Linked DNA regions of Alkalinema sp. FACHB-956. Each later gene encodes a partner of the first gene's protein in a complex. Links are inferred from orthologs where the notes say so. Each region holds a gene or a part of one and is shown in the gene's direction. Other genes may lie near its edges.

Region 1 (11,798 bases):
GACCCTGAAGCGCGAATTGACCTTTTGCAACAGTTGGCGATCGCCTATGCAGAAACGGCTAAGCCGGAGAAAGCCGTTGCCATTGCTGAGCGTATTCCCCGCAAATATCCGGGGTATTCTCCCGCGATCGCCACACTTGCCCAAGTGGCAGCAACGCTCCACCGCAACGGTCAACCGGCCCAAGCTCAAGCCATTCTGACCAAAACGGCCACGATTGCGGCGGGCATCCAAGAACTAGATACCCGTGCCCAAGCCTACGGAGCCATTGCCATCGCCCAGGGGCAAATGGCGCAACTAGATGCAGCCGAGGCTTCCCGCCAACTTGCGGTGCAGTGGGCCAAGACTGCACCCGCTTCCAATGCTGTGCTAGGGGCGATCGTTCAGCAATTCCTCAATCAACAGCAACTTTTGCCTGCATGGAGCACCTTTCAAACCATTCCAACAACGGCTTTGAAGGAGACGAACATTGATAACTTAATCATCGCAGCCCTTGCGGTGGGGGATCTCTCCACAGCCCAATCCGCGATCGCCTTGGTTGCCCAATACCATCCGCCCCGGAGCTTGTTATTTACAGCTCCTCGCCTCGTCAGAGCTTATTTGGGTCGGGGGCAAGGGCAGGCGGCTGTGGTTCTTCTCGATCGTGCCGCCAAGGTGTGGATGAGTCTTCCCGCTTCGGAGCGATCGCCGGATGACCTAGAGGCCATTGTGCAACTCTATGCCCAAACAGGAAAAATAACTTCCGCTCAAACCTTAATTGACCAATATCCCAACGCTCAGCAACCGGGCTATGCCCAGCGCAAGCAACAACTCCAAGCCCATTTAGATTGCTATCGATCGGGGCGTTAAGAACCAAGGGCGGAGGAAATTTCTAGACTGCGGTACCCATGCACTATCTCAGAACGATAGAATCAGTAAGCCCTTTTCCCCCAGTGTCCCGATGGCGAAGCGTCCTGGTAAGTCCTCCAAGCCTGATACAGCAAGCGTTCTTAGCGATCGCTTACCCAGTGTCGGCTCTCGCAGCAATCCATCCAATACCATCCGCATTCGGGGGGCACGCCAGCATAACCTGAAGAATATTGACCTAGAACTGCCACGGGAGCAATTGGTCGTCTTCACTGGGGTCTCTGGCTCAGGAAAATCGTCCCTCGCGTTCGACACCATTTTTGCGGAGGGTCAGCGGCGCTATGTGGAATCGTTGAGCGCCTATGCTCGGCAATTTTTGGGGCAGGTGGATAAGCCGGATGTGGACGCGATCGAGGGCTTGAGTCCGGCCATTTCCATCGACCAAAAATCCACCTCCCACAATCCCCGTTCCACCGTGGGAACCGTAACGGAAATTTACGATTACCTGCGCTTGCTGTTTGGCCGAGCCGGTGCGCCCCATTGTCCCGAATGCGATCGCTCCATTGCCCCCCAGGCGATCGACCAAATGTGCGATCGCGTGATGGAATTACCCGATCGCACCAAGTTTCAAATTCTCGCGCCCGTCGTGCGGGGCAAAAAAGGAACCCATAAGAAATTAATTTCCAGCTTGGCGTCGGAAGGCTTTGCACGGGTACGGATTGATGGTGAAGTGCGGGAACTCAGTGATTCGATCGAACTGGAAAAAAATAAATTCCACGACATTGAAATTGTGGTAGATCGGTTAATCAAAAAAGCGGGAATTGAAGAACGCTTAGTCGATTCTCTGGGCACTTGCTTAAAACATTCCGGCGGAATTGCTGTCATCAACATTCTGCAAGATGAGAAGAAGAATGATAGCAATGTTATAGAACTGCCCACGGCTCAACAGTCTAGCGATCTCAAGGCAGCGGAAGCTGGAGGCAGCTATGGCAAGGTGGCGGAACCCCTAGCGGAACCCCTAGCTGATCTCGTGTTTTCGGAGAACTTTGCCTGTCCGGAACATGGTGCCGTCATGGAGGAATTATCACCTCGGCTCTTTTCCTTCAACTCGCCCTACGGAGCCTGCCCCAATTGCCATGGGTTGGGAAGTTTACGCAAGTTTTCCCCCGATTTAATCATTCCCAATCCTAAACTGCCCGTCTATGCCGCGATCGCGCCTTGGTCAGACAAGGACAACACCTACTACCTGTCGCTCCTGTGCAGCGTGGCAGAAGCCTACGAATTTGATATTCAAACTCCTTGGGAAAAGCTGACGGAAGATCAGCAGGACATTTTACTCCACGGATCGCCGGAACCGATTTGGATACAAACGGAGTCTCGCTATCGGGAAGCGAAGGGCTACCATCGTCGCTATGAAGGGGCATTGCCCATGCTGGAGCGGCAGTACCAAGAAACGACTTCCGATGTTTACAAGCAAAAGTTAGAGCAATACCTCATCGATCAAACCTGCGAAGACTGTCAGGGCTATCGCCTCAAGCCGGAAGCGCTGGCCGTGCGGATTGGGCAGTACCACATCCATGACTTAACCGGGGTATCCATTCGGGAATGTCTGCGCCGGGTCAATGATATGCAATTGACGGAGAAACAGGCCAAAATTGCTGATCTGGTACTGCGGGAAATTCGGGCACGGTTACAGTTTTTGCTGGATGTGGGGTTGGACTATCTCACCCTCGATCGACCGGCGATGACCCTGTCCGGCGGGGAAGCGCAACGGATTCGCTTGGCAACGCAGATTGGTTCAGGATTGACGGGTGTGTTGTATGTTCTGGATGAGCCGAGTATTGGTTTGCATCAGCGGGACAATACGCGACTGTTGAACACCCTGACTAAATTACGAGATTTAGGTAATACCTTAATTGTTGTGGAACACGATGAAGAAACCATTCGTGCAGCGGATTACGTAGTTGATATTGGCCCCGGCGCGGGGGTGCATGGGGGGCACATTGTCTCCCAGGGCAGTGTGGAGGATTTATTACAGGCGGAAGACTCGCTGACGGGGGCCTATTTATCAGGGCGGCGGGTGATTGCGACGCCAGCGGAACGGCGGGAAGGCAATGGCCGATCGCTGGTGATTCAGGGGGCAACTCGCAACAATCTGCGCAACATCAATGTGGAAATTCCCTTGGGGAAATTGGTTTGCATTACGGGGGTGTCCGGCTCGGGTAAGTCCACCCTGGTCAATGAACTGCTCCATCCCGCCATCCAGCACCACTTCGGCCATAAGGTGCCCTTTCCCAAGGCGGTTGAGAAGATTTTGGGGCTAGATACCCTAGATAAGGCGATCGTCATTGACCAGTCGCCCATTGGCCGCACACCACGATCGAATCCTGCCACCTATACGGGGGTGTTTGACGTGATTCGGGAGGTTTTTTCGGGGACGATCGAAGCGAAGGCACGGGGCTATAAACCGGGGCAGTTTTCGTTTAACGTCAAAGGCGGACGCTGTGAAGGCTGCTCGGGACAGGGCGTGAACGTCATTGAAATGAACTTTCTGCCCGATGTCTATGTGCAGTGCGAAGTGTGTAAAGGCAAGCGCTACAACCGGGAAACGTTGCAAGTCAAATTTAAAGACAAGTCTATTTCCGATGTTTTGGATATGACGGTGGAGGAAGCGTTGGCCTTTTTCCAAAATATTCCCCAGGCGGCGACGCGGTTGCAAACGCTCTACGATGTGGGTTTGGGCTATATGAAAATTGGGCAAACGGCTCCGACGCTGTCCGGTGGGGAGGCGCAGCGGGTGAAGCTAGCGTCGGAATTGTCGCGGCGAGCCACGGGCAAGACGTTATACCTGATCGATGAACCGACGACGGGCTTATCGTTTTACGATGTGCACAAGTTACTGGATGTTGTGCAACGCTTGGTGGATAAGGGTAATTCGGTGTTGATGATTGAACACAACCTAGATGTGATTCGGTGTTCCGATTGGATTATTGATCTGGGGCCAGAAGGGGGCGATCGGGGGGGCGAAGTTGTGGCGGTGGGAACGCCGGATGAAGTGGCCCAGATCCCTGAATCCTATACAGGCCAGTATTTGAAAGTTGTTTTGGAGCAATATCCTATCCAACAGACGATCCAAGACAACAGTGAACGTAAGAAACAGTGAGGATAGAGGGCAGAGGCAACTTTTCTGTACCGCCTGACGACTCTATCTCACTGCTCTAGCATAGACAGCGCGGCAAGGATCTAATGAGCGTCGTCCACGAGTACCGGAATCCGGAACGTGACTTGCAAGGCAGCATTGCCCTGATCATCGTTACCTGGGCCGTCTACCTTCGCACGGGCACTTTGGAGGCAGGAATTAGGAGTATTGAGATTAATTTCATTCCATTGATGATTCTCTCCGACAAACGTTGTTTGCAAATAGAAATCCGTTACATCGGCCAGTTGCAAGACCTTAGCATTCCAATCTAGCGGTACCGGAATACTGACCTCTCCTTCATAGCGTAGATGGGTATTATTGGTTCGCATTTCCTTGACATCGTAGGTCAGGCGAACTAAGAGGGCTTTTCCATCTTCCCGAACCCGCAAATCATTGGCTTCCAGGATCATTCTGGTTTTACGCCCGGATTTGCTGAAAATATCCGGATCTCCTCCCCCAATCCAAGGTACAGAGGGGACTTCATGGAAATGAACTAGTGTTTTGAGTGCGGTCATTGGATGATCTCCTAGAGATTAATTGTTTGACTACGTTAGCGATCATCTTTCTGGTTGGTTTGCTGTTGCTGTAGCAATAAAAGATGATTCCGATTGCCAACTCATTTAATCTTAGGAATTTGCATGATCAATGACCTTACCCATAGGGGTAGTTATCCCGAGTTAAGGACTATTTTTTAATACATTGAATAGACTGCTGTAGAGGGAAATCAATTGCGGCTCGTCGAGGGCTTGATTGTGATTCCACGTCGCGACGACACAATATTGTTTACCCGTTTTGGATTGGACTTTTGTCGTAAAGTTGAGAACCCCTGGTTCGGACCCGCCTTTAAATGTAACTCGTTGCCAGTCTGCCGTCCTAGCAATGCCAGGATTAATGCTCATCAAAGGTAAATTGGACACCCGATCGATTAACTGACACAATTCCTCTGCACTGAAAAACCACTCGACCTCCAAGGCTGTGGGTTTGGTGTCTGCAAAGTCTGAAACCTCTGGTAAGGGCTGGGTCGCCAGTTCCCCTAGAATAGAGCGTTTTTGACTCACGCCGCCTTTGCGATAGCGTTCTAGAAGCGATCGATTTTTTGGGCTTTTCAGTTGAAACAGTTCTCGCGTCATTAGAAAGGGCTGATTGCGGGGGGCGATCGCTTCAATCTTTTCCCGACCCACGTGATGAATTAAATGATCGGTGGCGGTGTTATCACTTTGGGAAATCATCAGCGCCGCTAACGACTCCACCGTTAACCCAGTCCCATCCGGCCAGGTGTGCAGCATTCCCGAAGGCAAACTTTTGTATTGCGCTTGCAGAGGAACCACGGTTTGCCAGGTCAGTTTTTGGGCTTTAATTTGCCTTTGCAACTGATCTAAAACCGCCAGCTTAAAGGCAGACCCCACTGCCAGGGGTTGGGTCGGATTGAGCGCTGCCCTGGTAGTCTGGCCTTCCCGAACTAACACGCTGACCTGTCCGGGTAGCGTTTTAAACTGCGCGATCGCGGCGTCTAAACTGGCGACATTTTGTGTGGGTGCGCCGAAGATTAACCCCGCAATTTTTCCATCGGGGGTTAGGACAATTTGGGTGGGAATGCTGCCCTTTTCCAATTGCACAGTAAAGTCCGATCGTTCCCCTTGGACTGCTTGCAAGGGCCCCAGTTGCTGCTTCAGTTGATCTACAATTTGCTGCACTTTCGCCACGGGCACTTGTTGGAGAAAAGCGTCTGTAAATTGGTCAGCAGCGATCGTGGGACTGCGGAAGAGGGTTTCCAGGACTGTGGCCGGGGAAGGCGCAGCTTGGGCTGTCATAGGCTGATGGGTGATGGACAGAGGAAAACTGAGGCGTACACCAAAACCAGGTGCATTCAAACAGAGGGCACTGATCAGGATCGCTAAAATCGACGGACGCATGGGCAAATCCTTCCCTACGAGGTTGGCAGTTGATACAAAACCCCTAAATACTCACGGTAGCCACAGATTTGTTGGCCTCGTACATCAAAGGAAATCGCGGCTTGATTGCTGTAGGGATGCCCCAGCATGGAACCCGTCGATCGGACTTCAAAGACCACCGTTGCTCCATCGGGCGTGGTGCGGTAGGTCATCCGTTCGATCGTCAGCGTGAGGCCAGGGGAAAAGACCTGGGAAACGAGCTGGAAAAACTCCGCAGCCCTAGCTTTACCAACGTTTTCGCCCTGAAACGCACCGATCGGAAACCAGAAGGTAAAATCCTCCGTCAGCATCGCCAAAAAACCTTGCCACTCCCCCGTGGCTAACCCCTGGGAGAACTGTTGGAAAGCCATCTCAGCCACCGCGATCGGCGTTGGTGAATCAACCATGATCATCCAGTCCTAAACCGCAAATTTTGCATTGTCCTCCACCCAGGCCCCCCTTTTTTAAGGGGGCTAGGGTTTAAGGGGGGATCGAATCCATTGTGTTAATCTGTTAACTCATCATGGATGACTGAGCGATTACCCCTGCATCCAACGGGCTGCATCCTTCGCGTGGTAGGTGAGGATCATGTCTGCGCCCGATCGCTTGAAGCTGGTCAGCGTTTCCAACACAATCCGTTGCTCATCCACCCAACCGTTCAACGCTGCCGCCTTAACCATGGAATATTCGCCGGACACGTTGTAGGCCGCCACGGGCAGATTGCTGGCTTCCTTGACCCGGTGGATGATGTCCATATAGGACAGCGCAGGCTTCACCATCAGCATGTCGGCCCCTTCTTCCACATCCAGCAGAATTTCCTTAACGGCCTCGCGAGCATTGCCCGGATCCATCTGGTAGGTGCGGCGATCGCCAAACTGTGGGGTGGATTCCGCCGCATCCCGGAAGGGGCCATAGTAGGCCGAAGCATACTTAGCCGCGTAGGACATGATGGGAATATCCTGGAAACCCGCTTCATCCAGCCCTTCCCGAATCGCCTTGACAAACCCGTCCATCATCCCCGACGGTGCAATGATATCGGCTCCGGCCTTCGCTTGGGAGACGGCTACCTTTTTCAACAGTTCCAGGGTGGGATCGTTGAGCACGCGCCCCATTAAGTCACCGTTACCCAGATAGCCACAGTGTCCATGGGAGGTGTATTCGCACAGGCAGGTGTCGTTGATGACGATCAGGTCAGGCACCGCTTCCTTAACCGCAGTCGTGGCCTTTTGCACAATGCCGCAGTCGTGCCATGCGCCCGTCGCATCTACATCCTTATCTGCTGGGATGCCAAACAAAATAATGGCGGGAATCCCGAGGTCGTAAACTTCTTTTGCTTCTTCAACGATTTTATCCACCGACAGTTGGTAGACTCCCGGCATGGATTTGACTTCCTTGGCAAAGCTGTCGCCGGGAACTGCAAACAGCGGATAGATCAAATCATTGGGGGTCAGAACAGTTTCACGCACCATACGACGGAGCGATTCACTGGTACGCAGGCGGCGAGGGCGATGAGTTGGGAACATGATGTCAATCTAAGAGTTGCTAACTTAATCAGGTTTCTTAAAAGTCTAAAGCTTGAGTTGTCGCCTGTTAACCTGATTTAAGTTTTATTAAGTCTTCTCGAATCCCATCCTGCACCGACACACTCGCCGATCGTGCCTCCCAGCCACCCGTAACAGTTGCAATACAGATCGCTTAGACACAGCCCACGATCGCGTCACTAAGGCTGAGTCAAATCAAACCAAACTCGCGCATCGCAGGCATAAAATTACTGTTTTCATGGTTCGATCGACTCAGTTTAATCAATGCAAATCGCTGTAATGGTGAAAGTGTTGCCCATTGTACTGTCTCCAGTGTTGTATTTTCTGTTGTGACTTTAGCAACTACAGAATCTGGAATGGCATTTTCAATTTCCCAATCTGGATGTTGCTCCACAGGTAAATCCGTTGCCGTTTCTCCCGTTCGTTCCTGAATCATCCGATGTAGAAAATCGTGGTACTGTTGGATTTCTGCTGCGGATTGACAGGGCATCTCTACGAGGGCTTCCCGATCGGCTTGGGTGAACTGGTTCCATTGATGAAGCTTAAGCTTGACGCCACAGGTATCCAGTTTGAACCGAACTTGCATGGGAATACAGCGCAGGGATTCAACAAAATCCGCCTCAAACTGGAAAAACTGACTCATGGTGACCTTCATCCAATAGATACAGGAGCTAATAGGTACAGGCATCTAATAGGTACAGGATGGCTCGATCGATCAGCCCCTCTTTTTTGTCACCCTCAATTAATGGGATCCATTACTCCCAGGATTGACATTTTTGACCACCCAGTAGGCAGCTGACAGCGCCAAAATCGTGGCAGCTAGGGCGAGCAGATCGATGCCTCCAGTCTTTTCTAAATCTAGAATAATGATTTTCCGAGCCACTGCGATCAACGAGGTCACGATCACCAGTTCGACTTGGACGACGTGCTTTTTCAGGTAGGCCGTAATATTTTCCAGAATTTCCAAGGCAATGAGTACATTCAGAAATAGCCCAAAAATGGTGAATAGGGCCTTACCAAACTTTTTAACCTGAGCGGGATCGTCAGTAGGAACGGTGTTGGGCGCGGGGAAAAACAGTCCCTGAATTTCCACGGACATATAGTGGCCCAGCTCATAAACCGCCATCAGGATCAGCACCAACATCCCGATCGACAGCACCTTGGACACTAACGTTTCGACCCGTCCCAATCGATTGAGAAAGATATCATCATTCCAACTTCTGCGCAAAAATCGCCAAAGGGCTTTCATGCTGCTGCCTCCTAGGTTCCACAAGCTTCCATAAGAGAGCATACTGAACCAGAGAGCAACGAGTAAATATACTCAACTCATAGATTGCATTAGATTATCTCGCTACTGTTCCTTGCAAAAATCTATAAGTTGGATTGAACTCCCAAGATAGCCTACTGGTTCCGCTGCCCCCTAGACCGCCAACAGTGCAGCCAGTTTAGTAAACAGGGTGCTGGGCGTCTCCGTGGGGTCGATCGCGCAGGAAATGCGGACTAATTGCACCGCACAGGCTTTCAGTTCCGGCTGCTTGGAGTCGGGACAGGCGGCAGGATGGGTGAGGGCGTTGGCCTCGGCATTGTCCGCCCAGATTGCCCCCCAGTGCATGGGCACAAACACCGTTCCCGGTGCAATTTTCTTAGTCACCACCGCCGGAAACCGGGAACTGCCCCGCCGCGATCGCACCTCCAGCCAATCGCCCTCTTGCACCCCCAACTTTGCTGCATCCCTGGGGTGAATTTCAATAAAGGGATTGGGATGCATTTTACGAATCTTATCAATGCGGCCCGTCCTTGCCTGGGTGTGCCAATGGCCATAGAGCCGTCCCGTCGTTAGCACAAAGGGATAGCGATCGTCGGGGGGTTCCGCTAAGCCACGGGAATGGTAGGCGGCAAAGCGGGCACGACCATCGGGGGTATGGAAGCGCAAATCGGTGTAGAGCCGTTTGGCTGCATCGGTCTGGTCAGTTCGGGAATCCTGGGGTAGGTCTGCCCCAGCCGCCGGGCGATCGCTCATCTGGCACTGGGGCGCAGGGTGGGGCCATTGGGTGGGGCCATGTTCCACCAGGTAAGCATGGCTAAGGCCCGACAGATCGCAGGGTCGCCCTTGGGTCAGATGGGCAAATTCAGCAAAGACTTCCCCAGCGTGGTTAAAGGCAAAGTAGCGGCCAAATCCCAAACGCCGACCCACCTCCGCGAAAATCACCCAATCCGTGCGCGATTCCCCCGGTGCCACCCGAAAGGCCGGACAGAAGGTCAAGCGCCGCTCGGAATTGGTCATGACCCCCGCTTTTTCGCTCCATTGGGTCGTGGGCAGCAAAACGTGGGCGTAATCCGCCATTTCCGTGGGGTAGTAGCAGTCCTGGTAGACCGTGAACGGGGATTTGAGCATAGCCGCTTTGGTGCGTTCCAAGTCCGGCATACTGACCGCTGGATTGGTCGCCGCCACCCAGAATAGTCCCACCTCGCCCCGCTCCAGCCCTTCAATCATCTGCCATGCTGTGCGTCCCGGTGTGGGGGCAATGCGTCCCGCCGGTAAACCCCAAGCCTGCTCAATCTCCGATCGATGCTCCGGATTGGTGACAAAGCGGTAGCCCGGTAGGAGATGGGACAGCCCCCCCGCTTCCCGACCGCCCATGGCGTTGGGTTGGCCTGTGAGGGAGAAAGGCCCCGCCCCCGGTTTACCGATTTGCCCCGTCAGTAGGTGCAGGTTGATAATGGCGCGAACTTTGGCGGTGCCTTCGCTGGATTGATTGACACCCATCGACCACATGGACAGGACCCGATCGGCCTGCTGCCAGTAGCGCGCCGCTGTTTCCAGGTCTTCCACGCTAATACCGCAGCGTTGCGCTACTACCTCCGGCGGATAGTGCTGTACGACCGCTTCGTAATCTGCGAAACCCGTGGTGTGCTGCTGAATAAATTCGGGTTGAATGGCGTTCCATTGCAGGAGGAGATGCGCAATACCATTCATCAGGTCAATGTCGCTACCCGGCTTGATCGCCAAATGTAGATCAGCTACCTCCGCCGTTTGGGTGCAGCGGGGATCGACAACGACTAACTTGACGTGGGGATTTTTTTTGTGGTGCTTGCGTAGACGGTTAAAAATGATCGGATGGCATTCCGCCGTATTGGTGCCAATCAAAAAGGCGCAATCGGTGACATCCAGGTCGTCATAGCAGCAGGGAGGGCCATCGGCTCCAAAACTCTGGACATAGCCCGACACCGCTGACGACATACAGAGCCGCGAATTGGCATCAAAGTTATTCGTGCCCAAACAGCCTTTCATGAGCTTTTGGGCCACGTAGTAATCCTCTGTCTGAAATTGCCCGGAGCCATACATGCAAATCGAATCGGCCCCCTCGGTGGCCAGCAGCGTTTGCATGCGAGCGACAATCCGATCGAGGGCCTCATCCCAACTGGCTCGCCGGAAAGGCTGATTCAAGCTATCCCGCACCATGGGGTAGTAGAGCCGATCCTTGTCGATCGACTCCGCAACCGTCGCCCCTTTGACGCAAACCATGCCCTGACTGGAGGGATGGGATCGATCGCCCCGAGCTTGCCAAATGGGGAAGCCATCGCGATCGCGGTTGACAGGTTTTCCAGGCTGGGCAGGCGGTAGCACTTCCAGACCACAGCCCACACCACAATAGGGGCAAAGGCTTTTTGCTGGCTGGCTCATAGGATGTCCACTCAAATTCCAAAATTATAGGGAACCCACGGCGGCGATCGTGGCGGATCTTGCAGAATCTACATTAGAAATGGCTAAACTTTGCAAGATTGCTAGGATCGTGACGGGAGCGTAATGGAGATTGAGAAGAAATCATAGCGCCAACGGGAAAGAATTGTCTCTGATAATGCTTATAACAGATTGATTGATCACTGCTGCTTGATTGATCACTGCTGCAGATCCGATCCCCCTATCCCCCCTATCTCCTACGGAGAGGCTACGCCAAGAAAAAAGGGGGAGCCAGAAAAGATGTATTTAAAGTCCCCCTTTTTAAGGGGGATTGAGGGGGATTGTTTTTAAGGGGATTGAGGGGGATCGTTACGGGTTACGATCACGAACTGCCACGAATTGACTGGGTCTTACGGATAGGGACTTAATGGTTCGATGCTTTAGTCTTCGTGGTGCGCGTAGCGATTATAGAGATAATCCAAGGCGTAATTACGCAGCTCATAATATTTGTCATCCTCCATGATGGCTTCACGGTTACGGGGCCGAGAGAAGGGAATTTCCATAATTTCGCCAATATGGGCCGCAGGGCCATTGGTCATCAT
Region 2 (16,871 bases), on another replicon or contig:
TAGTGAGCATCGGCCTAAAGCGCAATTGTATGCGTTTAATTTGCGCCAAGTCATTCCTGAAATTGCGATACCGCTCAATGCCGATGCCACTGTTCCACTAGCATTACAGCCCTTGTTACATCGGGTATACGATAAGGCGCGGCTGGAATTGGCAATTAATTATCAGCAGTCCTTGTCTCCGAAGCTATCCGATGAAGATACTGCCTGGATTTTGAGTCTTGTGAATCATCATGAAATATCTCCAGCTAAATTTTAAGGCTGGTGCTGATCACCGTGGGTTACCAAGAGGGATCGCTGAACAAGTTAATTGTGATTTCATCTTGGCCGGGAGGAATGGCGGTAATGCAACTGCGGACATCTTCGCCCGCCATTTCCACCTCGCAGGCATGGCAGGATCCCATCAGACACCCCGTCGGAATCAAAACATCCGCCCGTGCCGCGACTTTTAACAGCGACTCCCCTACCTCTGCGTCAACAGTGACATTGTCTGGAAGGAAATGAACACGTACAGCCATAACGTAAAAATAAAGGCAAATCTAAAGACAGTCTAAACGGAGGGCGATTTCTCGCAAATCCCCCTTACTGTAAAAGTTAAGGACAAACGGGTACGTTGCACCGAAAGGGTTAGGGATACAAAGCGCACAAAGGTTTGGCTTGTGCGCTTCTTTTTTTGTAGGCTTGTTTGATTTGGTAGGTTTGTTTGCCTGGGTCTGGTTATCCGATCGCTGCGATGGTTTGATCCCAGCACTAACGATCGGTTCAACTCGTTAACGACCCGAATTCTTGGCAAGCCTAGCTGGACAGAATTGACTTGCAGAACTTACTTCAGGAACGGCTTGAGGTTCAGGTGTGGCTCGATCGCGTCGGCGAGACGATCGAGGTAGGCTTCCCGCTGTTCCCGGTAATTGGGAACGCCCGTGGGGAGCGATCGCAGTCCCCGTTGCAACCGCAGACGATTTAACCAAGCCCGTCGCCAAGAGCCATTGTCAAAAATGCCGTGCAGGTAGGTACCCCAAATCGACTGGGTTTCATCCACTAAGCCCAGATTGGCATCATCAAACAACGCACTGACTTTATCCTGCTCTTCTTCAATCACCCGCGTGCGGCCTTGGTGGATTTCGTAGCCAATCACCGGGAGCCCTTCTTGGGGATAGTTGGACGTGACATTGCGTTGCCGAGCAATCTTTTGGCCCGCAATCACCGTTTTCAGCGGCAAAAGTTTTAATCCCGGGAATCGTCCTTCCTGACCTTCCACCCCTTCCGGATCGGCTAGGACGCGACCCATCATTTGGTAGCCACCGCAAATGCCCATCACTGTTCCGCCTGCGGCCACATATTCTTGAATTTGCTCAATCATGCCGGACTTGTGCAGCGCAATCAGATCGGGGATCGTGGTTTTTGAACCGGGTAGGATGACTGCATCGGGATGGCCGAGGGTGCCTTTCAGGCCCACATAGCGAACAGTGACCGAGGGTTCCGATTCCAGGGGATCGAAATCCGTGAAATTGGAAATTCGGGGTAACCGAATCACCGTAATATTAATGTCATTTTTGTTGGGACTTTGCCGTCGATCGAACAAGCTGAGGGAATCTTCGGCAGGAAAAGCTTCCTCTAACCAAGGAATGACCCCGACTACCGGAATTCCGGTGCGTTGTTCTAACCAATCAATTCCAGGTTGCAATAATTCTCGATGACCTCGGAATTTATTAATCACAAACCCCGTAATGAGATCTCGTTCATCGGGATCCAGTAGTTCCAATGTGCCAACAATATGGGCAAAGACCCCACCCCGATCGATATCGGCCACGAGTAATGTGGGTGCCTGAAGGTATTTGGCGACCCGCATGTTCGTCAGGTCGCGGTGCTTGAGGTTAATTTCCGCTGGACTGCCTGCCCCTTCGCAAACCAGAAAATCAAACTCTTCGGATAATCGCCGCAGAGACTCTTCGATCGCCTGCCAACCCGTGTCAAAAAACTGCTCATAATAATCGGCTGCACTGACCCGACCCACAGCTTTGCCCTTGAGGATGACTTGCGAGGTCATGTCGCCTTGGGGCTTGAGCAAAATGGGATTCATTTCCACCCAAGGATTGGTTCCCGCTGCCCAGGCTTGTACGGCTTGGGCATGGCCAATTTCCCCTCCGCCCGCCGTGACATAGGAATTGAGGGCCATGTTTTGGCCTTTAAACGGGGCAACGCGCCAACCCCGTCGGGCTAAGATGCGGCATAGAGCCGTTGTAATGAGTGATTTGCCTGCATGGGACGTTGTGCCCACAACCATGATGGCTTTCATGAACGCATCTCCGGGAAACTGTGAAGGTGGCAGACAGTCCAACCCTTAGAAGGAATCAACAGAAGGAATCAATGCCTTAGAAGGGGAGTCTCAGCCAGCGACTCACTGCATTGTATAGGCGATCGCGGAAAGTGGCTGATAGCTCTACTTTGCCCAAATTATGCCACTTGTCTACGAGTTGGCGTCCGAGGGGGGTCACCCGGAAACTATTGGTTAAGCCTTGGCCATCGACTTCGCGACGCAGCAGTCCCACTTGAATCAGCCACAACAGTTCGGCTTCGACTAATAATTCCGTCATGGGTTTACGCACATAGCCATGGTCAACCCCCGATCGTCCACTGATTTCCGCTAGATCAACACTGCGGATAATCATGGTCTGGTAGAGCGATAACCGAAAGGGTGCACAGCGGACGGCCCGTTCTGCTCGATCGAGCGTCCGTTGGGGATAGCGCATAGAAGAGCGGGAAGTCGCGATCGCCATAAACCACACTGCAATCAGATAAAGATTTATTTACATCCTAACCTGCTCTATCCCGTCCTGTGGCCTCCCCCCGCCTCAACGTTGCTCAATCCCGTTTAGATCAAGATTGACGGTTGTAGTTGGGGATGCGTTGATTTGGCTCAATTATTAACAGTTTCCGCACAATCTGCTTGATAAACAGGATGGTCGTTTAGGATAGTCACCATCCCGGTTGTTTTACCAGTCTACGGTTTGCCTATTTCGTAGGAGTCCTTGAAGGGGCTGCTGGATAACGGTTCGCTGAATAATAGCGGTTTGCTAGACGCCGTTCATTCAATGCAATTCTGTTCCCGAATTCAGTTTGTCAGGTTTTCAGTTTGTCAGGTTTGTGGTTTGAGCTATGACTGATTTACCCCCAACAGAAAATCCAACATCCAATCCGCCAGACAAGACCGATGTTCCACCAGCAACCGATCGTCAGCGCCTCACATCGGACGAACTGATTGCACTGTTTGTTGCTTTAGTCGGGATTGGGTCGATCTTTTTCTGGATCATTTACCAGAAACAATCCCCGATCGATTTTGCTGCCCTGACTTCTGGCGCACCTTTTGCCAACGGGACTGCGCCTGATAACGCAACGGGCAATTCAGCTGAGTCTGCGATCAATTCATCGCCCCCCAGTGCAACTCAGCCGCCTGCAAATGCCAATGCCGCGATCGACCCAACGGCTCCTGCGACCGAAGATGCATCCTCCCAAGCTCGCCGTCCAGAGATTGATTCCCAGACGCCAACCGCTGGGATCTCGAACAGTGGAGTCAACCCGCTAGCCAATGGGCAACTCGGCAATGCGCCTCAGGCGATCGCGAGTTCTGCCCCTCAACCCTCCGCAGCCCCAACGGCGACGACGCTGGTTCCTAGCTTAGAAAACCCAGGTAAACCCAAAGCCTTTACCGATGTGCCCGAAACCTTTTGGGCAAGGCAGCCGATTGCGGCCCTCTCCAGTCGAGGGATTTTGGATGGCTTTAAGGATGGTAGCTTTCAGCCCAATAAGCCCATTACCCGCGCAGAATTTGCGGGGATTCTGGGAAAAGCGTTTGAAAAAGCTAAAACTAAGCCTGCGATTCAATTTCAAGATATCAAGCCAGATTATTGGGCAGCGACTGCGATCGATGAATCCATCCAAGCGGGATTCATGACCGGGTATCCCAAACAGCAATTCAAACCCGATCAACTGATTCCTCGGGTTCAAATGTTGGTGGCGATCGTTACGGGGCTTGGTTTAACGCCTTCTGGTGATCCAATGCAAGTGCTTGCTAAGTACCGTGACGTTCAGGACATTCCCAAGTGGGCGATTCCTAAAGTTGCCGCAGCAGAAGCAGCAGGACTGTTGAGAACGTCCCAAAACACTCTGACCCCGAATCAACCGGCGACCCGTGCGGATGCAGCGACTTATATTTATCAAGCGCTGATCAAGGAAGGCAAAATTAAGCCCTAGCCTTTTTCGATCGCTAGACTATATATAAGTATCGCCAGACTATTGCATCGCTAGACTATTGCATCGCTAGACTATTCCCCAGCCTATTACGATGACATCGGCTAAAATTGCGTCGGCAATGACACGAGTCCTTACAACAGAATCATCACTCAGACAAAGATCATTACTCAGACAATTGCGCAGATAGCAAAGGAGACTGAGCCGCCCGAAAGCCTATATTTACGATCGCTCCCCATTTCACACCGTTAGTCAAGAGGGCTGAGCCCCCTCAACTTACACTCGTCTTCGCTGCACTACGGTCAACAGGCCATAGACTAGCAACAGGTAGCCCGCAGCAAGCAGAGGAATTAGCACCGGAACACGATCGATCATGGCAGTACCTGGTATAACGTGTGGGAGGAGAAGCGGAAAGAAGCCAAACGGGATCTGAAAGATCGGCAAAAAAGTATGCAAAACAAGGTCAGTTACTTTTCCAGGGGCAAAAATCCCATGGCAAAGATGCTGACGATGTGTCCATGTCGCTAGAGTCGAAAAATTCGCCAAACCGCAATAGCTAACTCGATCAGATCCAACAGGGCGAGCACTGTATCAATCCAAGGTCGCTACGGAGCATAGCAGATAGCCCCATAGAACCTCCTCTCGATTGAAAAGAAGCTCCATGAGCCTAGCCAGCAACTCCAGTCACTGCTGTCAAGAGTCTTTCACCGCGAAACGGGTTGCTTCGCAAACTCTTTGATCGGTTCAGGACAATCCCACTGAAATCTTGGGGTGGCTTAAGAAATTGACATTCATCAATTTCTGCTGCAAAAACCTCGATCGCAATAATTCTAGCCGTGACACTAGCCGTTTTAAGGTCGAAACCCGCTTTGACCTAAGCGCCCCTGCTGTCCTGATTTTTCCAGTCAGCTATGCAGTTGTTGAATGCTTTGAATCTAGCGTAGCACAAGCTTTTGGGGATTGTGGTGTAAACTGAGCCACAATTCAAAATTTTTAGATTTTTTTCTAGAAAATTTTTCCAAACTGACTCGCCCTATTCCATGGACTTGCCCCATCGCTTAGAATAGTTACAGAACCTGTAAAGTTTCTTAACCTTTAGCCATCACTGGTTCGCACTCATGACTTCCGTAGCCTCCCTTTTTGCCCCAGTTGAAGCCGACCTCTCTGTCATGACAGAGAACTTGAAGCAGTTGATTGGTGCGCAGCATCCGATTCTCTACGCGGCAGCGGAACATTTGTTTGGGGCAGGCGGGAAACGGGTAAGACCCGCGATCGTGCTCCTTGTCTCTCGAGCAACTCGGGGGAATCAAGAGATTACCCAACGCCACCGTCGGTTAGCTGAAATCACTGAAATGATCCATACCGCTAGCCTTGTCCATGACGATGTGGTGGATGAGTCGGAATTGCGACGGGGGATTCCAACGGTACATGCCAACTTTGGGACTCGGATTGCAGTTCTCGCAGGGGATTTCCTCTTTGCCCAGTCTTCCTGGTACTTGGCTAATCTGGATAATCTGGAAGTGGTGAAATTACTCTCGGAAGTGATTAAAGACTTTGCCGAGGGCGAAATTCAGCAGGGGTTGAACCGCTTTGATACGGAGTTAGACCTCGATACCTATCTGCAAAAGAGCTACTACAAGACGGCGTCACTGATTGCCAACAGTGCCAAGGCTGCTGCTATTTTGAGCGATCGCGCCAGTGCAGAGGCGGAAAACTTCTACCACTATGGCAAGCATTGGGGATTGGCCTTCCAGATTGTGGACGATATCCTGGATTTCACCGCTTCGACGGAAGGGCTAGGCAAGCCAGCGGGTTCCGATCTGCGCAGTGGTAATTTGACGGCTCCGGTACTGTTTGCGATGGAACAAAAGCCCTATCTGAAAACGCTGATTGAGCGGGAATTTTCGGAAGAGGGTGATCTAGAGCAGGCCCTTGATTTAGTCAACGCGAGCGATGGCATTGCCCGATCGCGGGAATTGGCGCAGTACAATGCCAAGGCTGCAATGGCCTGTTTGAATGAGATTCCTGCATCGGAGTCGAAGGAAGCATTGCTCAACCTCTGTGAGTTTGTACTCAGTCGGCTGTATTAGGTCAAGACTGTATTAGGTCAAGGCTGTATTAGGTCAAGACGGTTTTATGCGTCACATGGCCCGTCTGATCGATTTCATAGACGATTGGAATCCCTGTTGCCAGTTCTAAACCGGTGACAGCGGTTTCATCTAAACGATCGAGATTCATGATGATCGATCGGAGGGAATTCCCATGGGCTGCAACCAGCACATTTTCGCCCTGCGTGAGGTGGGCTAGGATACGGGATTGGAAATAGGGTAGGGTGCGTTCCAGGGTGTCTTGCAAGCTTTCGCCTGACGGGGGACGGGTGGCAAACGATCGTCGCCAAGTGTTGACCTGATCGACTCCATATTTCTCGATCGTTTCGGCTTTGTTCAAGCCTTGCAGGGTACCGTAGTAGCGTTCATCCAAGGCTGCACTGGGAAAAATGGGCAACTCATCCGCTGGATTGCCCTCATACTGGTTCCAGCCGTGCCAATCGGGATCGTCAGCCTCGTGTTTGAGGATGGGACTTTTGCCTGCGCAAACTTCGGGGTATTCCGTCAAGCAAATGACGGCGGTTTCGATCGCGCGGATCAATAAGCTGGTGAAACAAATATCAATTTTGTACTGGCGTAGTTTATAGGCGGCTTGGGTGGCTTCTAACCGTCCCAGTTTGCTCAGGGGGACATCGACCCAGCCGGTAAATTTATTCGCGGCGTTCCAAGTGCTTTGGCCGTGACGAATCAAAATTAAGGTAGCCATGGCAATCCTCACCCTACGATCGAACCCTTACGATCAAGCCCTTGCGATCAAGCCCTTGCGATCAAATTCCTGCCATTGCATCATGCCCCATCCCATCATTACCCTAAGTTTGGAGGCTTGACCGTTAACCAGCTAACACTTGGGCGACTGTTAATTGCAATGCTGGCAACAATGCCGAGACAATGACCGCATCCCCCGCAAAAACATAATCCGTGTAGCCACCGTCCTCAAAGACGCAAACCGTGACCTGCTGGGCGATCGGATCAACAATCCAATATTCCGCAATTTCCAGCACACAATATTCTGCATGTTTCGATCGGTAATCCTCGGACTTGGTAGATTCGCTGACCACTTCAACGACTAACAAGGGAGACGGTTGATCGAGGGGAATTACCGCTTGGAGATCGGTCATTTCATCATATTGCTGCACTGACATAATCATCAGATCAGGAATCCGGCAAGTATCCCAGCGACGACCTCGGGGTGATTGAACCCCCATCAAGCTTGCTAAGACGATCCAAGGTTGTTGCGATCGAGCAATCTCAGCCTCTAATGTTCGGTCTAAGAAGCGAATAATTTTGCTATGTTTCGTCGATCCTAGAGACATCAGCTTTAGCTCCCCATCCACCAATTCGTAACGGTTATCTGTGCCATCGTGGTAGTTCAGAAAATCCTCTAGCGTGAGTTTTTGGGTTGAGTTACTTTTCCCTTGTACAGAAGAAGTCGTCATCGTCATGAACCAAGCCTCCAATACAGTACTGCTGAGTTGACTGCCAATTTTCTAACCAGTCGCTTCAAACCTTCCTTGCTACACCAGACCTGAGTTGCCCTATTTTAAGTATGACAGGGTTTTCTGTGACCCAGGGTGGGGATGGCGGTTTACAGTCTGAAAACATTGGGGTTCCCATCCCCGATCGGTCAAAACTATGTCAAGATCAGAAACTATTCTGCTGTTGACCTTCGGCTATAACGTATGGCTTTCTCATCGGTAACTCGCACCCTTGGCAAACTCCCCATTACTGGAGAACTGTTAAGCAAACTGGCGCAACAGCAGGTTCTCCATTTATCTGGACTGGCACGGCTACCCAAGGGCATTGTTAGTTCCACCTTGGCGCAGGCTGCTAATCGTCCTTTGCTCGTCATTACTGCCACGCTGGAAGAGGCGGGACGTTGGGCGGCCCAATTGGAAGCTATGGGTTGGCAAACGGTGCACTTCTATCCCACCTCCGAAACGTCGCCCTACGAACCCTTTGACCCCGAAGCGGAAATGGTCTGGGGACAGTTACAGGTGATTGCGGATTTAGTGGCTCGTGCAACTACGATCGCCAACAGTCCCGAAACCGCAAACAATGCTTCTCGCTTTGCGATCGTCACAACGGAACGGGCATTGCAACCCCACTTGCCGCCGGTAGAGGCTTTTGCGCCTTACAGCATTACTGTGGAGAAAGGTGCAGAAATCAAATCGTCAATACTGGGACGACAATTGGCACGATTGGGTTATGAAAAAGTTGCGCTCGTGGAAAGTGAAGGGCAGTGGAGCCAACGGGGGGACATTATTGATGTGTTTCCGGTGTCCGCAGAATTGCCCGTGCGCTTGGATTTATTCGGTGATGAATTGGAGCAATTGCGGGAATTTGATCCGGCTACGCAACGATCGCTCGATCGCCTCGATCGTTTAGTTCTCACGCCCACCAGTTTTAGTCCGATTATTCAAACTGCGCTTTCCGATGAGAACTGTCGGTTGTTGCAAACCTATTTGAATGAAGAGGATTGGGAACAGCTGGAACAAGGCATCCCGATCGAAGGATTGCGCCGCTTTTTGGGCCTTGCTTTTGAACAACCCGCTTCCTTACTGGATTATCTCCCGGATAGCACGATCATTGCCCTGGATGAAGTGGAAATGGCTGCGGCCCATAGCGAACGCTGGTTCGAGCATGTGCAGGAACATTGGGACGAGCTAGGTCAACCCGAGGCTATGCCTGCGACCCATCGCCATTTCACAGAGACGATCGCGCAAACGGAAATTTTCGATCGCATTTACCTAACGGAAATTGCGGAAGTCAACAGTGGTTTGAATCTCTCCAGTCGTCCGATTCCGGCGGTACCCCACCAATTTGGCAAACTGGCGGAAATTCTGCGGGGAGAACGGGAGAAAGGGTTTGCTATTTGGTTGGTTTCAGCGCAACCCTCACGATCGGTCGCATTGCTACAGGAACACGACTGTCCGGCTCAGTTTATTCCCAATCCCAAGGACTTTCCCGCGATCGATAAACTGATTACCTATCGCACCCCGATCGGGCTGAAATATTCCGGTTTGGCAGAACTGGAAGGCTTTATTTTGCCGACGTTTCGGGCGGTGGTGGTGACCGATCGGGAATTCTTTGGGCAACATACGTTAACCACACCGACTTATATTCGCAAACGCCGACAGGCTACCTCGAAACAGGTTGATCCGAATAAATTACAACCCAATGATTATGTGGTGCATAAGAACCACGGGATTGGTAAATTTATCAAACTGGAAAGCCTGACGATCAATGGTGAGACACGGGAATATCTCGTGTTGCAATACGCCGATGGTACGCTGCGGGTTGCGGCAGACCAAGTCGGTGCGTTATCGCGATTCCGGCCAGCGGGTGATCGTAAACCGGAATTGAATAAAATGTCCAGCAAAGCCTGGGAGAAAACTAAGAGCAAAGTTAAGAAGGCCATCAAGAAAGTGGCGGTGGACTTGCTGCAACTCTACGCCCAGCGAGCCCAACAGCAGGGCTTTGCCTACCCGGATGATAGCCCTTGGCAATTGGAAATGGAGGAATCTTTCCCCTACCAGCCTACGCCGGATCAGCTCAAAGCGGTGCAGGATGTTAAGCAGGACATGGAAAGCGATCGACCGATGGATCGCTTGGTCTGCGGGGATGTCGGTTTTGGCAAAACGGAAGTGGCTATTCGAGCTATTTTCAAAGCGGTTACGTCCGGTAAACAGGTGGCGCTGTTGGCTCCTACAACGATTTTGACCCAACAGCATTACCACACCCTGAAGGAACGGTTTGCGCCCTATCCGATAAAAATTGGCTTGCTCAACCGCTTCAAGACCACCAACGAGAAGAAGGACATTATCCAACGCATGGGTACGGGCGAAATGGATATCGTGGTTGGTACCCATCAGTTGCTGGGGAAAAATGTTGGGTTTAGAGATTTAGGATTGCTGGTGATTGATGAAGAACAACGGTTTGGAGTCAATCAAAAGGAAAAAATTAAATCACTGCGAACCCAGATTGATGTCTTAACGCTGAGTGCAACGCCGATTCCTAGAACCCTGTATATGTCACTCTCTGGTGTGCGGGAGATGAGCCTCATTACCACACCACCGCCTTCCCGGCGTCCGATTAAAACCCATCTGTCTCCCTACGATCCGGAAATTATTCGATCGGCCCTGCGCCAGGAACTCGATCGGGGTGGCCAAATTTTTTATGTTGTGCCGCGTATTGAAGGGATTGAGGAAATTTCCGCTAAAATTCGCGAAATGATTCCCAGTGCCCGCATCGCGATCGCCCATGGGCAAATGATGGATGCGGAATTGGAAGCGACGATGCTGGCTTTTAGCCAAGCGGAGGCGGATATTCTGGTGTGTACAACGATCGTGGAATCGGGGCTGGATATTCCCCGTGTCAATACGATTTTGATTGAAGATGCCCAACTATTTGGCTTGGCGCAGTTGTATCAGTTGCGGGGCCGGGTGGGACGGGCCGGAATTCAAGCCCATGCTTGGCTGTTCTATCCCCGCCAGAAGGAACTGACCGATACCGCGCGCCAACGGCTCCGGGCACTCCAGGAATACACACAGCTGGGGTCGGGCTACCAATTGGCGATGCGGGATATGGAAATTCGCGGGGTGGGTAACCTGCTGGGGGCGGAACAGTCGGGACAAATGGATGCGATCGGCTTTGACCTGTATATGGAAATGCTGGATGAAGCCATTCGGGAAATTCGCGGGCAGGAAATTCCTAAGGTTGATGATACGCAGATTGACCTCAGCCTGACGGCGTTTATTCCTGCGGATTACATTGCCGATGCGGATCAAAAAATGGCCGCTTATCGAGCGGTGTCCACGGCGGCGGGTAAGAAAGAACTGGCAGAAATTGCGGCTGATTGGGTCGATCGCTATGGGCAAATTCCCGTTGCGGCTCAACAGTTGTTGCGGGTGATGGAACTGAAACAAATTGCCCGCACCCTTGGGTTCTCCCGCATTAAACCGGAAGGTAAACAACATGTGGTGTTGGAAACGCCGATGGAAGAACCGGCTTGGAATTTGCTCAAGGAGAATTTACCGAATCATTTGCACAGCCGCTTTGTCTATCAGCCTGGGAAGGTGACTGTGCGGGGGTTAGGGACGCTGAAAGCGGATCAGCAATTGGAACATTTAACCAACTGGCTGAACCAAATGAAGGGTGCGCTGCCGGAAGCGGGGCAGGGTTCGATCGGGACTCCGTCATCGGATACCTCTCTCCAGACGAACTAGTGCCCAAGCTATCGCGAACTCGTTACGAACCCGTTGTGAATCTATCGAATAGTTGTCAAGGATTCGCAATGGGTTGTCACTATAAAATTGACTGAATCAATTGACTGAGTATCAGTTTAACTGAGTATCAGTTTGATTGAATCTCAATTTCCTAGGAAATTTTGCAAAAATAGCAACATTTCTCTGATTTTCAACCTATGATTTTTAATATAAATAGATTGAAAATCTTCTGCAAGCCCCATGCCCTATCAAGTTGGTGGCAGTCTTCCTCCAGATGCTTCGACCTATGTGTATCGACAGGCGGATGATACTTTATTCCATGCTCTGAAAACGTGTAATTTCTGCTATGTGTTTAATGCAAGGCAGATGGGGAAGTCCAGTCTGCGGTTGCAAACTGCCCTGCGGCTACAAGCTGTGGGTGTACATTGTGCCACGATCGACCTGACGGAAATTGGCACACAGCGCATTACGATCGACCAGTGGTATGCTGCGATCGCGGCTTATTTGCTGAAACGCTTACAGATTTCCTTTGCTTTAGCACCCTGGTGGCAGGAACGGCAGCACCTGTCTAATATTACTCGTCTGAATGATTTAATTGAAACGATTGTTTTGCCCAGTATTGATGGCCCCATTGTCATTTTTATGGATGAAATTGACAGTGTGCTGGGGTTGAATTTTCCAACGGATGATTTCTTTGCCTGGATTCGTCATTGTTATAACCATCGGGCAGATAATCCCCATTACCAACGGCTCACCTTTTGCTTGATTGGGGTGACGACGCCGAGTCAGCTAATTACAGATAAATCGCGGACGCCCTTTAATATTGGTCAAGCGATCGAACTTCAGGGGTTTCAATTCGATGAATGCCATCCTTTACTCCAAGGGCTAGCAGAATTTGCCGACCCTGGGACAATCCTGCAACGCATCCTAGATTGGACGAATGGCCAACCCTTTCTAACGCAGAAATTATGTCAGTTGATGAAAACCTACGACTACATCACAATGCAGGATTTCTCCCAGGACGCAACACTTGCATCGGCTGTCAATTCCTGTAATGAATGCTTACAGCGTTGGGTAGATGAGGTTGTGCAAAGCCAAATCCTCGATCGTTGGGAAAATCAGGATGAACCGGAACATCTGAAAACCATTCGCGATCGCCTGCTGCAAACGCCGCAAACTGCGCCTCGCCTCCTAGGGTTGTATCAACACATTCTGGACGCTGAGGATGGGACAAACCCAAGGCAAGGGGTGGCAGGCAAAGCGATCGAAGGCAGTCTGGAAGAAACGGAATTAATTTTGACGGGGTTAGTTGAAAAACGGCAAAATCGCCTTCGGATCAAAAATCCAATTTATCAGCAGGTATTCACAACCACCTGGGTTTGCCAACAGCTCAGTAAATTGCGCCCCTATGATAAAGCCTTGAGTGACTGGGTGGCCTCTGGCCAAACCGATGAGTCTCGGCTGCTGCGCGGCCAAGCGTTGATGGATGCCCAGCTATGGAGCCAAACCCAGAGCTTAAGCGATTTGGATTATCAATTCCTGGCAGCAAGCGAAAAGTACGATCGCTGGGAAATGCAACAGATCCTCGAAGCAGACCGAGCTAAGGCTGTGGAGTCGGAATTAGTCGCGGTGACCAAAGCCGCTAAACTCCAGCAGTCTTTTTTAGGAGCGATGACCACTGGACTTTGTATTTCCACGATTTTAGGACTCACTGCATTCTTTCAGTCCCGCCAAGCGATCGGGAATGCCTACCAAGCCAAATTGAACGAAGTCAAAGCCCTCGCCTCCTCCTCCCAGGGGTTGTTTGCCTCCGATCGACAACTGGATGCCATGATCGATGCGATTAAGGCAAAGCTACGGCTCCAAGAGCTGCAACGTCTTAACGATGGGCCGATCGATCCCGCCATTCAGACCCAAGTAGAGACCGTCCTCCAGCAAGCCATCTATAACACTAACGAATTCAATCAATTACAGAGACACCAAGGGGGCGTGTTGGCGGTAGATATCAGTCCCGACGGACAGTTGATTGCTACGGGTAGTAACGATAAAACGGTCAAAATTTGGCGGCAAGATGGCACGCTTCTCAACACATTGCCTCATTCAGCCACGATCCATCGTCTCGCCTTTGGGCCAGATAGCCAGTACCTCGTGACCGGAGGCTTAGATGGCACAATCAACCTTTGGCGTGTAGATGGCACCTTGGTAAAAACCATCCAAGGGCATCCAGCCCCCGTGTGGGGGGTCGCCTTCAGTCCCAATGGGCAGTTGCTGGCCTCCGCCAGTGGCGATAGCACCATTAAAATTTGGCACCTTGACGGAACCTTAAAAGCCACGCTACGCGGCAACCAAAAATCGGTTTGGGGGGTAGCTTTTAGTGCGAATAGTCAGTACCTCGTTTCGGTTGGGGTCGATCGCACGGTGCGGTTTTGGACGGTGGATGGAAAACTACTCAAAACCCAAACCGATCACCAAAATGCGGTGTGGGATATTGCGTTATGCCAAGCATCAAATTTGTTTGTTTCTGCCAGTGGCGATCGGACTGCAAAAATCTGGCGAGCCGATGGCACCTTGGTGAGAACCCTAGTAGGTAACCATCCTATGCTCGGCGTGGCTTGTAGTCGCAACGGGGAATACATTGCTACCAGTGGTACTGATAATTGGGTCAAAATTTGGAAATCCGATGGCACCTTTATCCGCAATCTTAAGCAACACAATGCGGTGATTCGGGATGTGTCTCTCAGTGCGAATGGTTTGATGGCGGCATCGGCCAGCGATGATACGTTGGTCAAACTCTGGCGACGCAATCAATATTTGTTGACTCCAATGAATGGCCATCAAGACATCGTTTGGGAATTGGCAACTAGCCCCAATGGCAAACTGATTGCAACGGTGAGTGGTGATGATACTCTCAAACTTTGGCACACGGATGGGAGACTCATCCAGACGTTGCAGAACGTGGACTCTGGATTTCGGAGTGTTACGTTTAGTCCAGATAGCCGAATGATGATTACGGTGGGGAATAGCCTCAAGGTGCACCTGTGGAATTTGGGCGATCGCGATCATCCTCATATCCATTTGCTGCGATCGTTTCCTGGTCACACAGCCAGCATTTATGCCGTTGCCATCAGTCCCGATGGTCAAACGATTGTGTCTGCGGGGGATGACAATATGATTAAATTCTGGTCGATCGCTGGCCAATTGCTCCACAGCATTAAGGCCCACAAAGAACGCATCTGGAAGTTAGCCTTTAGTCCCGATGGTAAGCGCTTGGCTTCCGCTAGTGAAGATGGGACGGCCAAGCTCTGGTCGATCGACGGCAAACCGATCGCCACTCTACGGGGACAAGGGACTGTCTGGGGCGTGGCCTTTAGTCCCGATGGTCAAATGGTGGCGTCCGCCAGTCGCGACGATACCTTCAAACTGTGGCGACTCGATGGCAGTTTGATCCAAACGGTCGTGACCCAGAGTCAAGGGATCACTCGCATTGCGTTCAGTCCCGATGGCAGCACGATCGCCACCGCCGGGGTCGATAACACGGTTAAGCTCTGGAATCTCCGTGGGCAGTTACTCAGAACTTTACCAGGGCACCATGGAATTGTTTCCAGCCTCGCCTTTACGCCCGATGGGAAGCGTTTAGTGTCTGGCAGTGACGACAGTACGGTGGTTTTGTGGGATTTGCCGAGGATTCAGGCCCTCGATGAATTGGAGACAGCCTGTAACTGGGTTAGAAGTTATCTGCGAACCAGTCCTAAGTTTACAGAGCCGGAGCGCCAATTATGCCAGTTCCCAAGGAAACCCTAGGATGCCCCACAGAATCGTCGAGCCTTGCGAATTTTGGGCTAGACTTGGGCATTCTTACACCATAACGTTGCCCTCCCATCTCCGAAACCCCATTCCTGCGCTATGGTGCAAACGCAAGATGTCAACACTGAAAGCCTCCTTGAACAGGCCCTTGCCCTGAGTCAAAAGGGCGATTATTCCGCTGCGATCGAATTATTCAACCGAGTGCTTGAAACGCGCCCGGATTCCCTGATTGCCTGGAGCGAAAAAGCCAGCACCTTGCTGAATGCGGGCCAGCAGGAAGCTGCCATGACCTGCCTGAACAAAGCGCTGACGGCTCACCCTTCGTCGCCCTACTTGCAGTACCAACGGGGTTGGATTGCCCATGTGGCGGGCCAGTATGCCGATGCGATTCTGAGTTTTCAGCGCGTCTTGCAACTGCAACCGAACTATCCCAACACCCATTACAGTTTGGGCCTCTCGCTCTATACGATCGAACGCTACGAAGAGGCGATTCCCTACTTATCTAAAGCGTTAGATTTGGATCCCCAATCCGCCGATGCCTGGTACCTGCAAGGGGCTGCGCTCTACGCTACGGGGCGCTACGAAGGAGCCATTACCCACTTTAATCGGGCCTTGGAAATGAAACCGGACAATGCGGATGCCCTCAGTGGTCGGGGCAATGCATTGCTCTGTTTGGGGGACTATGAAGCCGCCGCTTCCAGTTATGCCCAAGCCCTCGCGATCGACATTGAAGATCCCGTGATTTGGTACCATCGCGGCCTTGCCCTCAAGCAAATGAACCGCCACGAGCCCGCGATCGATTGCTACCAGAAGGCCATTAAACTCCATCCCGACTATGCCTCGGCTTGGTATGGCCAAGGCTTTTCCTGTATGCGGTTGGAGGACTATGAAACGGCTCTGGCCAGCTTTGACAAGGCGCTCGATCTGCAACCGAACTATTACGAGGCTTGGTACAACCGAGGGGTCATCCTAAAAACCTTAAATCGCTTGGAGGAAGCTCTGGTGAGTTATGACCGAGCGATCGAGTTACGACCGACAGATTTCCGGGCTTGGAACAATCGAGGCGGCTTATTGGTCAGCCTGGGCCAATTAGAAACCGCTCTCAAAAGTTACGATAAGGTGCTGGAACTGCGCCCCGATGACCAGATCGCCCTGAAGAATCGATCGGCGGTGTTGCGGAAGTTGCAATCCCAAGCCAGTGCTTAATCCCAGTAACTTAATCCCAGTAACTTAATCCCAGCACTTCAGCTCAGCGTCACTCCTCCGATGCTGTGCGATCGCCTAGGCCATGTTCTGCAAGTATTGCTGATAGCCGACTTGATCCAGTTTGGCTTGTTTTTCCATGACCATGTCTTTCAGGCTGGTCTGGTAGGCCAGCACTTTTTCCAGTAGGGCTGCATCGTGGGTCGCTAGAATCCGCACGGCGAGTAACCCTGCATTCCGTGCATTGCCGATCGCCACCGTGGCCACGGGAATGCCCGCTGGCATT

Evidence for each region.
Region 2: the proteins of uvrA (region 1) and mfd are in contact, whole or in part, in a crystal structure (PDB 4DFC), measured with the Escherichia coli proteins. The link is inferred for Alkalinema sp. FACHB-956 from one-to-one orthologs.

What each region holds. Positions count from the first base shown.
Region 1 is NZ_JACJRC010000013.1:141,917-153,714, reverse strand. Bases 587-4,206 are described here. They hold uvrA (excinuclease ABC subunit UvrA), read left to right. Parts: upstream 587-937; coding sequence 938-4,006; downstream 4,007-4,206. Other genes in these bases: H6G21_RS15115 (hypothetical protein), read right to left, coding at 4,087-4,206; H6G21_RS15125 (hypothetical protein), read left to right, coding at 587-846. Also shown: more of H6G21_RS15125, read left to right, coding at 1-586; more of H6G21_RS15115, read right to left, coding at 4,207-4,557; H6G21_RS15110 (serine hydrolase), read right to left, coding at 4,720-5,955; H6G21_RS15105 (nuclear transport factor 2 family protein), read right to left, coding at 5,970-6,380; hemB (porphobilinogen synthase), read right to left, coding at 6,513-7,496; H6G21_RS15095 (nitrate reductase associated protein), read right to left, coding at 7,705-8,157; H6G21_RS15090 (phosphate-starvation-inducible PsiE family protein), read right to left, coding at 8,257-8,763; H6G21_RS15085 (nitrate reductase), read right to left, coding at 8,935-11,199; H6G21_RS15080 (nitrate ABC transporter ATP-binding protein), read right to left, coding at 11,637-11,798. UniProt on the Escherichia coli protein: The UvrABC repair system catalyzes the recognition and processing of DNA lesions. UvrA is an ATPase and a DNA-binding protein. A damage recognition complex composed of 2 UvrA and 2 UvrB subunits scans DNA for abnormalities.
Region 2 is NZ_JACJRC010000001.1:597,466-614,336, reverse strand. Bases 7,720-11,778 are described here. They hold mfd (transcription-repair coupling factor), read left to right. Parts: upstream 7,720-8,032; coding sequence 8,033-11,578; downstream 11,579-11,778. Other genes in these bases: H6G21_RS02480 (Uma2 family endonuclease), read right to left, coding at 7,720-7,795. Also shown: H6G21_RS02515 (DUF4058 family protein), read left to right, coding at 1-256; H6G21_RS02510 (2Fe-2S iron-sulfur cluster-binding protein), read right to left, coding at 279-515; cobyric acid synthase CobQ, read right to left, coding at 821-2,293; H6G21_RS02500 (Npun_F0494 family protein), read right to left, coding at 2,370-2,774; H6G21_RS02495 (S-layer homology domain-containing protein), read left to right, coding at 3,154-4,248; sds (solanesyl diphosphate synthase), read left to right, coding at 5,364-6,335; H6G21_RS02485 (2,3-bisphosphoglycerate-dependent phosphoglycerate mutase), read right to left, coding at 6,364-7,059; more of H6G21_RS02480, read right to left, coding at 7,184-7,719; H6G21_RS02470 (AAA-like domain-containing protein), read left to right, coding at 11,819-15,379; H6G21_RS02465 (tetratricopeptide repeat protein), read left to right, coding at 15,482-16,588; purE (5-(carboxyamino)imidazole ribonucleotide mutase), read right to left, coding at 16,664-16,871. UniProt on the Escherichia coli protein: Couples transcription and DNA repair by recognizing RNA polymerase (RNAP) stalled at DNA lesions. Mediates ATP-dependent release of RNAP and its truncated transcript from the DNA, and recruitment of nucleotide excision repair machinery to the damaged site.